2 regions of the Nostoc sp. NZL genome follow, and region 2 is predicted to be linked to the other one. Evidence: predicted binding sites of a transcription regulator. Region 2 holds the regulator's gene; the other holds the start of a gene.
What was found. The regulator NtcA, encoded in region 2, controls nitrogen genes in cyanobacteria. The targets are predictions, from matches to a motif close to TNTGTANNNNNNNNTACANA.

Region 1: a site for NtcA is predicted at 3,741-3,760, ahead of F8R90_RS14070 (Glu/Leu/Phe/Val family dehydrogenase). Genes of this name have one in related genera too.

Annotation. Positions count from the first base shown of each region.
Region 1 is NZ_WBKL01000099.1:561-6,755, forward strand. It holds gene F8R90_RS14055 (photosystem I assembly protein Ycf4) at 769-1,338, shown strand; gene F8R90_RS14060 (peptidylprolyl isomerase) at 1,499-2,299, shown strand; gene F8R90_RS14065 (beta-ketoacyl-ACP synthase) at 2,485-3,627, shown strand; gene F8R90_RS14070 (Glu/Leu/Phe/Val family dehydrogenase) at 3,844-5,133, shown strand; gene F8R90_RS14075 (SH3 domain-containing protein) at 5,409-6,089, shown strand.
Region 2 is NZ_WBKL01000022.1:43,691-52,513, reverse strand. It holds gene F8R90_RS02455 (right-handed parallel beta-helix repeat-containing protein) at 1-108, opposite strand, end outside; gene F8R90_RS33325 (hypothetical protein) at 698-832, shown strand; gene F8R90_RS02450 (polysaccharide biosynthesis/export family protein) at 1,301-2,773, opposite strand; gene F8R90_RS02445 (ABC transporter ATP-binding protein) at 3,281-4,264, opposite strand; gene hisB (imidazoleglycerol-phosphate dehydratase HisB) at 4,408-5,049, opposite strand; gene fabI (enoyl-ACP reductase FabI) at 5,124-5,900, opposite strand; gene ntcA (global nitrogen regulator NtcA) at 6,279-6,950, shown strand; gene F8R90_RS02425 (DUF3084 domain-containing protein) at 7,120-8,610, shown strand; gene F8R90_RS02420 (pre-16S rRNA-processing nuclease YqgF) at 8,768-8,823, shown strand, end outside.

The DNA.
Region 1 (6,195 bases), on a different contig from region 2:
CTTGCTGATTAATTAAATCAGCATTTCTCTTTCTTTATGCCATTACACGTACCATCGGCTAGTAATCTAGCTTGTGGTAACTTAATGATTCTTAACTTATCACACTAGTCAGGGTTTTTGCCTGATACACAGAAGCAAATCAGGTATGAAACACGAACCTTATAAATAATATGAATATCAGAAATTTTACAATTTGACACAACTTTTCTCAGAAATCTAACAAAATTTAGTCAAGATGGACGTAGGTGGGTAACTCATTCCCAAGATGTGAAAAACAGGCAGGGGAAGGGGAGCAGAGTGAAAAGGGAGAAAGAATTTTTGTCAGCGATTGAGTAAAGAAATTATATAACGTGCTCTAGCAAATTATATGGGTAGCAAGAACTAGGGAGAAGCGCAGTTGAGTTTTTGTCAACAATGTTTGGTAAAATGTGGATGGTTACTTCACCGCCACGGTCGTTGATACACCTCTAGAAAAACTATGTGAAACGTTAGACAACGGGAAAGGAAGTTGGCAAATCTTGACTAATACAAATAGCCTAAGTGGTTTGTCCCATAGTGCAAGCAAGCCATCATCATCCGGGACAGTAAAATTTGTAGGGTACAGGGTAAAAATTTATCGTCTGCGGTAAAGTATCCCGTGGACTTAAAATATAGCTCTCAATGCCTCCTAAGCAATCGCCGGATTGGCACAGAGAGCCACCACTTTATGCAAGAGCATTCAGTGTGCGAGTATGTCACAGCGAGTATCTCACGGGCAATGGTAGTTCAATGACGGCATCAACAACGATTAACAAAGGCGATCGCCTCCTGCATCAAAATGTTCTCGGTTCTCGTCGGTTCAGTAACTACTGGTGGGCAACTATCGTTACGCTGGGAGCAAGCGGCTTTTTATTAGCTGGGATATCCAGTTATTTAAAAGTTAATTTACTCATAGTTTCTGATCCAACTCAACTGGTATTCATCCCCCAAGGATTGGTGATGGGGTTATATGGCACTGCTGGCTTGCTATTAGCCACATACCTGTGGCTAGTAATCTTATTGGATGTAGGTGGCGGTTACAACGAATTTAATCAGGAGACTGGCACAATCAAAATATTCCGTTGGGGATTTCCTGGCAAAAACCGCCGAATTGAGATTGATAGCCGCATAGAAGATGTGCAATCTGTGCGAATAGCAGTCAAAGAAGGTCTTAATCCCATTCGTGCACTCTATCTACGCATTAAGGGTCGGCGAGATATACCCTTAACACGGGTTGGACAACCGTTATCTTTAACAGAGTTGGAAACAGAAGGCGCAAAATTAGCCCGCTTTTTGGGAGTGTCATTAGAAGGACTTTAATTTGGTATGGGGCATTGGGCATTGGGAATGGGGGATGAAGAAAAATAAATAATGTTTTGTTTGCTCCCTCATGAACCGCTACCTCCTCATCTTTCCCCACTTTCCACTCCCCAATGCCCCTCAAAACGATAAGATACTCTGGTTAAATCAGTAACTGGCAATGCGGTTAAAAATTTCACAATTTTTGCTTTCTCTTGTGATCATCAGTGCCTTGATGTTGGGAGGATGTTCAACACAGCAAGTCGCTTCTAATACTTCTTCTCCAACCTCGACAGCTACCTCGACCACAAGCGAGGCTGGTACTAAGACAACTACTGAAGCAACATCTGTATCTCAAACTAGTAGTGAGAGTATTCCTGGAATAACAGATTTACCAAGGCTCGAAGGTAAGGCTACTGTGGTGCTCACGGTTAAAGGCTCACCGATTACTATCGAAGTAGACGGTACTGATGCCCCCATAACAGCTGGCAACTTCGTAGATTTAGTGCAAAAGGGTGTGTACGATGGTTTAGCTTTCCATCGAGTTGTGCGCGACCCCCAACCGTTTGTAGTTCAAGGGGGCGATCCCCAAAGCAAAGACCCGAAAGTTCCAGCAGATAGACTGGGAACCGGTAGCTATATTGACCCAAAAACGGGAAATGCTCGCTACATACCTTTAGAAGTTAAGGCTAAAGGTTCAGATACTCCGACTTACAATAAACCATTTGATGCTACTTCTCAACCTGTCGTATTGCCCCATAAGCAGGGTGCAGTAGCGATGGCGCGATCGCAATCACCAGACTCCGCTTCTGCCCAGTTTTACTTTGCTTTAGCGGATCTAGCCTTCTTGGATGGTAACTACGCCGTGTTTGGCAATGTCACTCAAGGTCTTGATGTAGTGAACAAAATTCAGCAAGGCGATCGCATTGACTCTGCTAAAGTTACCCAAGGTGCTGAAAATCTGAAAACACCAGGGCAGTAGACGAGCAGAGGGAGAATAACTACTCTGACAATTCAGTCCATGTGGAAAAGTCCACGAAAAACCTAACCCCCTTCCCGACGGGGAAAGGGAGAAAATTCAAAGTCTCTCTCCTTTTAGGAGAGAGATTTAGAGAGAGGTTTTACAGATACCGTGAAAAGTCAGAACAATTATTAACTCCTAAATTAGTGAAGGTTTGTGTTACTGGTATTGGTCTAGTTTCTGCCTTGGGTGGAAGCTTAGAGGATAGCTGGCAAAATTTACTAGCAGGTAAATCTGGAATTAGTTTGCATCAACCATTTCCAGAACTGAAACCACTTCCTCTAGGCTTAATTGGTGAACAACCATCTGAATTGACATTGTTAACTCAGATGGTTGTTGCTTCTGCTTTGCAAGATTCTGGGTTAGTCTCACCTTTAGCTGATTGTGCTGTAGTCATTGGATCGAGTCGCTCTTATCAAGCGTCTTGGGAAATTCTGGCGCGGCAAATGTATGAAGAAGCGACGAATTTGCCCGTGTCCTCTTTTGGAAATTGGCTAGATACATTACCTCACATGAATGCGATCGCAGCTGCAAGACAAATCGGTGCATCAGGTATAGTTTTGGCACCGATGGCTGCTTGTGCAACTGGAATTTGGGCGATCGCCCAAGCAGCTTTGCTTATACAAACTGGGCAATGTCAACAGGCGATCGCTGGCGCAGTAGAAGCACCAATTACACCCCTAACTTTGTCTGGGTTTCAGCAGATGGGTGCTTTGGCAAAAACTGGGGCTTATCCCTTTGATTTGCACCGGGAAGGCTTAGTGTTGGGCGAAGGCGCAGCTGTGTTTGTCTTAGAATCAGCAGAGTTGGCAAAGCAGCGTCAAGCAAAAGTGTATGGTGAAATTCTCGGTTTTGGCTTAACTAACGACGCATATCATAGTAATTCACCAGAACCAGAGGGGAAAAGTGCGATCGCTGCCATCAAACAATGTCTAGAACGTAGTTGCCTGACACCAGCCGATATTGATTATATTCATGCTCATGGCACAGCTACCCAGCTAAATGACCAGATGGAGAGCATGGTCATCCAGCATTTGTTTCCCCAAGGCGTGGCAGTTAGTTCTACAAAAGGAAGCTCAGGTCATACACTAGGAGCATCTGGAGCCTTAGGCGTGGCTTTTTCTCTCATGGCATTAAAGCATCAAATAATACCACCTTGTGTAGGATTGCAGCAGCCAGAATTTGATTTGGAAATCGTTAAGGCAGCACGTCTCAGTAAAATTAGGCAAGTGCTATGTTTGAGTTTTGGCTTTGGGGGGCAGAATGCAGCGATCGCGTTAGCAGGGTAGAAACTTGTGAGTTTAACTATCTCACCGACATCATATATAAGTTTTAATTAAGCATTTGCTCCTGATGTAGAAACATCCTGTTTTTGCCTCTATAGCAGGATATAAAACATAAAACTGTAACAAAAACTACAAAACTCCTATTTTCTCAAAAAAAAGGATAAGCTAGTTACAGATCATATCCGGTTCGTAAAGATACCGTGATTAGGAGAAAATCTTATGATTTCAAAATCGCTGTTGCTGCCAGAACCTGCTTCTCCAGCGCATATATGCCCATTTGACCAAGCCTGTAGCTACTTAGAAGCGGCAGCTAAAGAATTAAATTTAAATCAGGGTGTGCTGGAAATTCTTAGCCACCCGCGTAAGGTTGTCACGGTTTCCATTCCCGTGAAATTAGATGATGGAGAAATACGGGTTCTTGCTGGACATCGCGTGCAGCACTCTGATGTTTTAGGTCCCTACAAAGGCGGAATTCGTTACCATCCGGCTGTGACACTACGCGAAGTATCCGCTCTAGCAATGCTGATGACCTGGAAATGTGCTTTGTTAGGTATTCCTTACGGTGGTGGGAAAGGTGGTATTCCCATAGATCCAAAACGCTACAGTGTTGGCGAATTAGAGCGAATCACCCGCCGTTATATCAGCGAGTTGATTAAAGATATTGGGCCTGCCGTAGATATTCCTGCCCCAGATATGGGTACTTCTGCCCGTGAGATGGCTTGGATGATGGACACTTACTCTGTGAATGTCGGTCATGCGGTACCAGGGGTTGTAACTGGGAAACCACTTTCTATTGGTGGTTCCCTGGGAAGGGAAATGGCAACCGGACGTGGCGTGATGATTATTGTCCGTGAGGCGCTGGCACAGCAAGGTAAATCTTTGGCAGGAGTGCGAGTAGCGATTCAGGGTTTCGGTAACGTTGGTAGTGCCGCAGCAGAATTACTACATCAAGCAGGCGCAAAAATTATCGCTGTTTCAACAGGTGCTGGGGGAGTATTTTCCGAAGTCGGTCTTGATATTCCCAAGTTGAAAGTCTACGCTGCTGAAAATCGCAAGAGTATTATGGGCTTCCCCCAATCTGTACCAATTAGCAATGCAGATTTATTAACTTTATCCTGCGATGTCTTAATACCAGCCGCTTTGGAAAACCAAATCACTGAAGAAAATGTGAATCAGGTGCAGGCGCAAATTGTAGCAGAAGCGGCTAACGGCCCGGTTACTCTTGAGGCTAACTTAGTGTTAGAGGCGCGGGGCGTGACAGTGCTACCGGACATCTTGGCGAATGCTGGGGGCGTGGTAGTCAGTTATTTGGAGTGGGTGCAGGGTCTTTCCTACGTATTTTGGGATGAGGAGCGCGTTAACCGCGAAATGGAGCATTTGATGGTACAAGCTTACCATCGAGTAATTCAGCAGTCGGAGGTGCGCCAAATTCCTCTGCGATTAGCAGCTTACACTTTAGGGGTGGGTAGAGTGGCGCAGGCGCTGACTGACAGAGGCCTTTATCCTTAAGATTTAGGCATACACAGCAGTTTTTAATTGAATAGACCACAGATGTAGGGGCACAATATATTGTTGTGCCCTTATATCTTATGAATAGCCAGTGTTTCTGTTAAGCGATCGCTAAAAAATAACTAGTACTAAACGTCTTCGATATCACAATAATAAGCTTAGTATATATAGCAAGCAAACTCAAAAAAAGGCGTTATTAATTCTTCAAGCAACTTTTTGACTATTCACGCGTTTTTTTGCAACACAACTTTCTTCACCAACGTCATTTATTAGAAATGCGACTTATACCGATTACCTGTGAGGTTGCTCCAGAACTTGGGGCTTTAGTTCCAAGTTTAACTAAGGTTGATTTTGTGCAGTCTCCCAAAGAATTGGTATTAGTAATTATTATTTTTAGACTGAGAAGTTTGGTTATGATCACGTTTTTTGACTGGCGAAAACCTTTAGCGATAACTGCAACGCTTTCGTTGACACTGACGGCATATCCTGCTGGTTCTAATATTCCTACATCACTCCAGCATTCAAGTAAATACCAACTTGTACAGGCCCCAGATAACTGCCGTCGAGTTGAGACTAATGGTGATAATCTCAATATCCGGTCTAGTCCAGATGGTGCAATTATTGGAACATTGCGTAATTACTCACTTGTAATTATTGAAAATACCAATTATTCAAATAGTTGGGTACCTATATCATCGCCGCAGTCTGGCTATGTATCTGCCGCTTATCTCAAGCCATGTGGGCAGCCAATACCTCCTTCACAAACAACTTCTCAAACAGATAATTGTCGCAAAATTTTTGTGGGAGGAGTTCTACGTGTAAGGCAAGCACCCTCTATTAACAGTCCTATTCTTGGAGTTCTACAAAGTGGTCAGCAAGTAACAATTAAAAATCGTGGAAAAGATGGTTGGGTACCAATTTCAGGGAGCATCTCACCTTTGCAAATACAGGTATAATTTTGGGAAAAAAGTTACACTGGCAACAAGAGCGGCAAGTGCAATTACTATGAACCCTGAAGACTTCAAACGTTTGGAAACCTGTTTGCAGGAAGCAGCAGAAATT
Region 2 (8,823 bases):
TTTAACTAAAGACTCTGCTATTCTCTCTCCTTGAACTAGTCCTGTTAATGCCCAGGGAAGTACAAGAGATGCGCTCAAACTGAGAAAACCGAAACCATGAATCATCATAGGGAAAAAATAGGGTATGTTGCAAAAACTAAATTGTCAACGGTCAGTAACTCTAGCCTTAGTAAGTAACTCAGTATTGGATACGGTCATGTAACTGCTATTTGTAAGTTTATACACGCTTTATCAGGATTGCACCTGAGAGGTTCCACGTAAATATGGCTGAAAAGCCTTTTTAGCTTGTGTTCCAGAAAATGGCAACTGTCTAGTAAAATTACTGAATTCAAATTATCAGTATCGATGTTTACCGCATTTATGGACATTAAGCAACCGTACAAATAGCGTTATTTCCAATTCGACATCATTCTACTGTGTATACGCGGTATCTATGGTTAAGATAGTATATCTGTCATCAAACAGTTAATTTACTTAAATATTTCTTATGATAATAAGAATCATTTTGTGAGTATAAACAAGGCAGAGCCGAGAAATTAATACCTCTACCTTCTAACTAATTCTCATTATCATAAGAAATTAAAGTAACTGAAACAAACTTTGAAAAAGCCTATCAATAGCAGATTAAGAATTTTCAGTGATAAATTTAGGTTCATACCATTTGTCAATGAGTAATATTACTTGATATTATTTTAAAATGGGGATAGAAAATACAATTTTTGAGTCAGCGATCGCTCCATCTAAGCCAGTTCGTACCATACTCTTGTCTTATCCTGTGGTCGATGAGTGCGTAGCTTGCTTGTCCCCAGGAATACGAGAACGGCTATTCTAGCCTACAAGTTTTTCTTTAGAATATAAAGACGCTTTGCATAGCTTGCTTCTCTGCAAGAGTACAGCTCTACGATCATTGAAGTAGGTGGGCAAGAATAAATAAAACTATGTTACCCAATGTAAAATTTATTAAGTTAGCTCATACTAAGCGGCTCCAACCCTAAAATAGGGTTGGAGCCGCTTAGTACAAACCTTTAATTATTCACATCCACTTACTTAATTCTTGCTTTCAAAAAGCAGTACAGGAGTTAGTTTAATACTGCAATTAATGAGTCTATAGTTGTTTTTATGGCAATCCAATACGGAGATAAATTTACGTATTTATAAGCTTTTCAGCCTTTTTATCTTTCACAAATGATTAAGTAGGGCTATATTAACTCTTGACGATTGAGCTTTGACTCATAGAATAATGGAATTTTGGGGACGGAGAGATTTGACCAACGCCCCCAATTCATATCTGTATTTTAAACTAGAGTCCGAACACCCTCAAAATACTAAATATAACACCTAGAGGCCCAGCTATAGTGTTTGTGGTATCGCCAGCGTTAGCTAAACCAGATCGATTGACTACCACAACATCATTATTGCGGAGTATGGGATTAGTTTGCTCATTAATCCCAGCGGAGAAATCCACCTTTACTATACGTTTAGTCACGGAACCATTAGGATTGAGGCGAATCAAATCAACAGCATCACTACTAGCTCTGGCATCATTAAATCCTCCAGCAGCTAGTATAGCTTGATTTAAAGAGCTATTCGGCTGAACATCTGTTAACCCTGGTCTTTTAACTTCGCCTACCACACCAACTTGAATGCGTGCAGGAGACAAAGTAGTTGTAGCTAATTGAGTGGCTTCTGCGGGGTTGATTTCAGTTGCCGTCGGAATAACAATGGTATCTCCGTCTTGCACAATGATGTCTTGATTGGCATCACCACTCTGCAATAATTGCCAAAGATTGATATCTATAGCTTGTTCTGAACCAGATCTTGTAGGTCGGCGTAGCTTGAGATTACGAATATCAGCCTGTGCTGTAATTCCCCCAGCTAGTTGAATTACCCGCGTCACATTTGGTAGACCATTAGGAGTCACAGTACCACTATTAGCGGTTGCGCCCCCCCCCTGTGCATCTGTGCTAGCTGGGGTGACAAGATACGAACCGGGACGGTTAACTTCACCGATAATTGTTACTGTGCGGGGTGTGGTTTGGCTAGCGGCAAAGTTAGATGCAAATATATTACGGGATTCTGCCACGTTGAAGTTAGTTGCAGTTGGCACAACTATAGTGTCTCCATCCCGCAAGGTAATATCCTGTGATAACCTGCCTGTTTGGATGAGTTCCTTCAAATTGACACTGACGACTTGCTCTGAGGAGCGTCCTATTTTACGCCGTAATTGTACTTGAGTCACATCCGCAGCTAGGGTTACCCCCTGCGCTGTTGTCAGTGCGGCTAATACAGTGGGGTATTGTACGCCTGGATTATCTCCTGCCCCTCCACTCAAGCTCAGGGTGTAAGCCCCTGGACGTGTCACCTCTCCAGCAACAAAAATATTGATCGGACGAGGCGATAACAAATTGACTGAGATCAAGGGACGTTTGAGGAAGCGAGCATATCTTCTGGCAATTTCGTCAGCAGCCTGTTCAGTTGTTAGACCAAGGACTGACACACTACCAATTAAAGGTAGGTTGATTGCTCCACCTGGGGGAATTTGGTATTCGCCTGTATACTCAGGTACTTCAAATACATTTACACGGATGCGATCGCCGCCTCCTAATGAATAATTAGTATCTATTTGTGTTTGCGTGGTTGGTGATTGTGTAGTTGGTGGTACTGGTTGTCCCTGAGCTAGACTGGCAGATGGCACAGCGGCATTGACAGCAGTTAACAAAGCCACACCCACAACTGGCTGAGTTAGGAATTTAAACAAAGTTGTGTTAAGCATATTTACCTTGAGACTCTGAAACTACGATCAATAAAGTACTGTCTAAACATTTTTATTTTGACTATACCTAAGTATTCAAGTTCCCCGACACTCTTATTTTCCTCGAAAAGTGTCATTTTCCGGAGTAAATTTGTCTATTGAATTTGAATTTTTAGTGAAGTTAATTTAAAGTTAAGCCAACTTGAATATAGGAATTATCAAAAAATATTAGGACTTACACAAATCAACATAGTTTATACAAGAAACTATCTGTTAACCGAACAAGTACTTACGAATGAAATTTATTGTCAAAGTCAATTTTACGACATCTTAACTGTGATTCAAAATCTGCTAGGACTACCAAAATTATGAACAATTTCATTAAATAAATACAAATAACCTTAAAAATAGATCGTAATTTGATTTTTTGTAGGTTGGCTTGAGAAAGATAAACTCAAAAAGACAGAAATTTTGGGTTTTCTTCCTCAAATTAATCCAAAATTTACTATTTACCAACAAGCGAGAAGATTAATTAAGTGAGTCATTTTTCCTTTGAATTTGTTGAATAAAAAACTCTTCTAGGGAGTAACGCGACAAGTTCATGGCGATAATTTTACCCTCCATGAGACGAAGACTGGCGAGAAAATCATAGTAATCGTCTTGTAATGTACCTTGCCATGAACCATCAGGTTCAAATCTGAGAGTGGGTATCCATTTTTTCAGAATTTCCCAGTCACCACCTTGACCTTTTACGTGATATGTGTTGTTTTTACCTAAGAGTTCATTGAGGGAACCAGAGCAAATTAATTCACCTTGAGCGAGGATGGCAATGCGATCGCAAATCTGTTCTACTTCACTAAGAACGTGGCTGTTGAAAAAAATCGTCTTCCCAGCGGCTTTTAGCGCCAAGATAATTTCCCGCATCTGGTAGCGTCCTACCGGATCAAGACCAGACATCGGTTCATCGAGAAAAACCAAATCTGGCTCGTTAATTAGCGCCTGTGCCATGCCAACACGCTGTAGCATTCCTTTAGAGTAGCGACGCAGCAGCTTTTTGCGGGCATCGGCTTGGGATAAACCCACTAATTCCAGCAGTTGGGGAATGCGTTGGCGTTGGATACTTTGGGGAATTTGGAATAGCCCAGCGGCTAGCTGCAAAAATTCCCAGCCAGTGAGATAGTCATACAAATAGGGATTTTCCGGCAGATATCCGATATGTTGCTTGATAGTGCGATCGCCCAGTGGCTCACCCAATAATAATCCTCGTCCAGAGCTAGGACGAATAATTCCTAGCAACAATTTTAAAAGGGTAGTTTTCCCAGCTCCATTTGGCCCCAGCAACCCAAAGGTTTCGCCTTTATAAACTGTTAGAGAACAGTTTTTGAGAGATACGACTTTTTGATTTAGCCAAAAACCAGTGCGGTAGACTTTTCGCAACTCAGAAGTCAGGACTACTGGCGGAGTATCTGTGGTATTAAGTTGAGAATCAGGGTCATCTGCAACAGACTTCATCTCGGAATTACCAGCTTGGTATTAATTACAAGTTACCCAGTAGGCTGATAATAACCATCACTAACCTGTGTGTCAATTATCGCAAACAGAGTAGCTGAATTAACATTAAAAATATCAGCCCTGGCAAGTAATTCTGGCTAGCTTTACAAAACGCCTTTAGAACTGGGAATCAAGCCAGCACGACGGGGGTCGATTTCAACCGCCAGCCGCGTTGCCCTCGCAAACGCCTTAAATGTTGCTTCAATAATGTGATGGGAATTAATGCCATCCAGTTGCCGAATGTGCAGTGTCATTTGGCTATGGTTCACCAAAGCCACAAAAAATTCGCGCACGAGTTGCGTGTCATAGGTTCCTACCCGCTGGGTAGGAATTTGCAAGCCGTAGCTGAGGTGAGGACGTCCGGAAAAGTCTAGCGCTACTTGAACTAAGGCTTCATCCAGTGGTGCTAGGAAATTACCAAAGCGGACAATGCCTTTTCTGTCTCCTAGTGCTTGGTTGAAAGCTTGGCCCAAGGTAATGCCTACATCTTCGTTAGTGTGATGGTCATCAATTTCCAAGTCTCCCTTGGCTTGGACATCTATATCAATCAGTCCGTGGGAGGCAATTTGATGCAACATATGATCCAAAAACGGAATGCCAGTTGCTGCCGTGCAAATTCCTCTACCATCCAGATTAATGGTAACTTGCACATCAGTTTCACCAGTGGTGCGGTGGACAGTGGCAATCCGAGGGGTTTTAGTTGACTGATCGTAGCTTGAATTAACTTGACGATTGGTTGTTTGCATGGGGAGTGGAAAGAGTTAGAAGTTAGGAGTTATGAGTTATAAATTTTTAACTCCTAACTACTAACTTTATCGCGTCACATTCCCATAATTTCATATCCTGCATCTACATACAGCACTTGTCCGGTAATACCGCTGGACAAATCACTACACAAGAAAGCGGCAGTGTTGCCCACTTCTAGCTGAGTGACGGTACGTCGTAGGGGAGCTACTTCTTCTACATGATGAATCATATCCAAAATCCCGCCGACTGCTGAAGATGCCAAAGTGCGGATGGGACCTGCGGAGATGGCATTCACGCGGATATTTTGCGGCCCTAGTTCGGCGGCTAGGTAACGTACACTCATTTCTAACCCCGCCTTGGCAACTCCCATAACGTTATAGTTGGGGATTGCTCTAACACCACCTAAATATGTGAGGGTGACGATACTACCTCCCTCTGTCATCAAAGGTTTAGCTGCACCACTTAACTGCACCAGCGAGTAGGTACTAATTTCTAAGGCGGTGTTGAAGCCAGAACGAGAGGTTTGGCTAAAATCTCCACTCAAATCGTCTTTGCTAGCAAAGGCAAGACAATGGATGAGGATGTCTAGCTTTCCCCACTGATTGCGGATTGTTTCAAAGGTAGATTGAATCTGTTCATCATTTTGGACATTACAGGGAAGAAATAAGCTGGGGTTGAGGGGTTCTACCAACTCCGCAACTTTTTTCTCCATTTTGCCGCGTTCATCCGGCAGGTAGGTAATACCCAGGTTTGCTCCGGCTTTATGGAGCTGTTGGGCGATGCCCCAGGCGATCGAGCGGTTATTGGCAATACCTGTAACAAGAGCATTTTTTCCAGTCAGATTCAGCATAGAAATTGTTAATGCGATCGATCATTAGGAGCATACTAGAATCTGAGGCTAGTTTGTCTTTGTTTTACACAGGATTTGCAAAAATGAATATTGGTAAGAGTGTTTGCTGTGACAAAAATCTTGATTTTTTCTAAAGATATTCTCAAAATAACTTTATTTGTTCTTCAAAAAACCTTTTGAATACAGCTATTGGAAGTACTTATCAACAATTAGTAGCTGAAAGGATCAACAATTATGTATCATTATAAACAAAGAGTTATGAAGAGATTAGTTTGAGTATAGGAAAGTACAAAAAGGTTGACGGTGCTATATTCATTTTTCGGGTGTATTCTTAGGTAATCAGTTTTTGTTTTTCCGGCATTGGGTAGGGGAAGGGAGATGATCGTGACACAAGATAAAGCCCTAGCAAATGTATTTCGTCAGATGGCGACCGGGGCGTTTCCGCCAGTTGTGGAAACGTTTGAACGCAATAAAACGATCTTTTTTCCTGGCGATCCTGCCGAACGAGTTTATTTTCTTTTGAAAGGTGCTGTTAAACTTTCCAGGGTGTACGAGGCAGGAGAGGAAATAACGGTAGCGTTGCTACGGGAAAATAGTGTTTTTGGTGTTTTGTCATTGCTGACGGGAAATAAGTCGGATAGGTTTTACCATGCGGTTGCATTTACCCCTGTGGAATTACTGTCAGCACCAATTGAACAAGTGGAGCAAGCACTCAAGGAAAATCCAGAATTATCAATGTTAATGCTGCGAGGTCTGTCTTCCCGCATTTTACAAACGGAGATGATGATTGAAACTCTCGCTCACCGAGATATGGGTTCTCGGTTGGTGAGTTTTTTGCTAATTCTTTGTCGGGATTTTGGCGTTCCTTGTGCAGATGGGATCACAATTGATCTGAAGTTATCTCATCAAGCGATCGCAGAGGCAATTGGTTCGACTCGTGTTACTGTTACTAGGCTACTAGGGGATTTGCGTGAAAAAAAGATGATTTCTATCCACAAAAAGAAGATTACTGTGCATAAACCTGTTACCTTAAGTAGGCAATTCACATAAATGCAATTGGAGAAAGGGGAATCGGCGCGTGTTCTATTTTGAAAAATGACACTAATAGCTAGAGGTAAATCTAAAAATTGAGTAATTTCAGCTATTGCCAATTTCCACTTCTTTCCAGACAATGGTTAAAAGTAGTAGGCTGTATCTGGAAGGATTTCGGTAGCTAAAGATGACCACCGGATACATCCTCATCGCAGCAATTTTAATTCTGGGAGGCGTAATTGCAACCGTGGGCGATCGCATCGGCACACGAGTTGGCAAAGCCCGCCTCTCACTTTTTAACCTTCGTCCGAAAAATACTGCTGTACTGGTAACTATTTTTACGGGCGGTTTGATTTCAGCATCAACCTTAGGAATTTTATTCGCTGCCGACGAAGGCTTGCGAAAGGGAGTCTTTGAATTGGAAGATATTCAAACAGACCTCAGGCAGAAGCGGGAACAGCTAAAAACCGCAGAAGCTCAGAAAAGTCAGGTAGAGAGTGAGCTAAATCAAGCAAGAATTGCCCAAGCAAAAGCACAACAAGAATTGCAGGTAATCAATCAATCTTTGCAGGCGGCAAATGCCAAACAACGCCAAACACAAGCTCAATTGAACCGTACCATTAGTCAACAAGCCCAAACTCAAACTCAACTCCAACGCACTCAAGGTCAGCTAGAACAAGTTGTAACTCAGTACCAAAAAGCTATAGCTGAATTGCAAAGCGTTTACAATCAGAGAAAGGAGCTACAGGCAGCAGTTGAACTACTGAAGACAGAACGTCAAAGGCTTTACGCTGAAGCTAAAAAAGCTATTGATGAAGCCAAAGCAGCTATTGAAAAACGCGATCGCGAACTCGCTAACCGCCAAGAAGCTGTAGAACAGCGCGATCGAAAAATCGCCCAACTGGATCAACTAATTCAAAAGCGTAATCTAGAAGTTGCAGCGCGAGAGCAAGTAATTGCCAAACGGGAATCTCGCCTCAAAGAATTGGAAGGACAACAGGAGCAACTAGAACTGGAAGTTGCAAGGTTAGAAAAATATTATCAGTCCTACCGCGACTTGCGTCTGGGTAAGCTAGCTTTAGTTCGCGGTCAAGTTCTGTCTGCTGGTGTAGTTCGTGTGACCCAACCGAATGCTGCCCGTCAGGCAGTGGTACAACTTTTACAAGAAGCCAATCGCAATGCCAACCTGGAATTAAGTGAACCCGGCGCAAATCCTGCAAATGCAGAGCTAATACGCTTCACCCAGGAGAGGGTTGAGAAATTGAGCAAGCAGATTGAGGATGGTCAAGAATACGTGGTGCGAATTTTTTCCGCTGGTAATTATGTCAGAGGAGAAAAGCAGATAGAATTTTTTGCCGATACAGCCCGGAATCAATTGGTTTTTTCGGGAGGCGCGGTGCTGGCCACAACTACTACCGATTCCAAAACCATGACATCCTATCAGTTACAGCAGCGGTTGGAAATACTGATTTCTGCTTCCCAATTTCGGGCCCGTAACGCCGGAATTGTCGAAAATGTCCAAGTAGACGGGACTTTTTTACGCTTTGTCAATCAATTAAGACAGTATAATCAACCCTTGGAGATCAAAGCGATCGCAGCAGAGGACACTTATACAGCTGGGCCCTTGAGAGTAAAATTAGTGGCAATAGTCAACGGACAAATTATTTTTAGTACTTAAAAAATTATTTGCACACTGTTATTAGTAAGATTTAAACATATTGAACAGCAGGCAAAATAGTTGCTGTGATTGTATTTATTCTCTACGAGACGCTACGCGTAGCAAGATCCCTGTAAGGGTAAATTTCTAATTCTTAATTTTTAATTTTGAATTTATTATGAATTTCCGTGAATTTTCACCAACGCAACCAGTCATCTTGGGGTTTGATCCAGG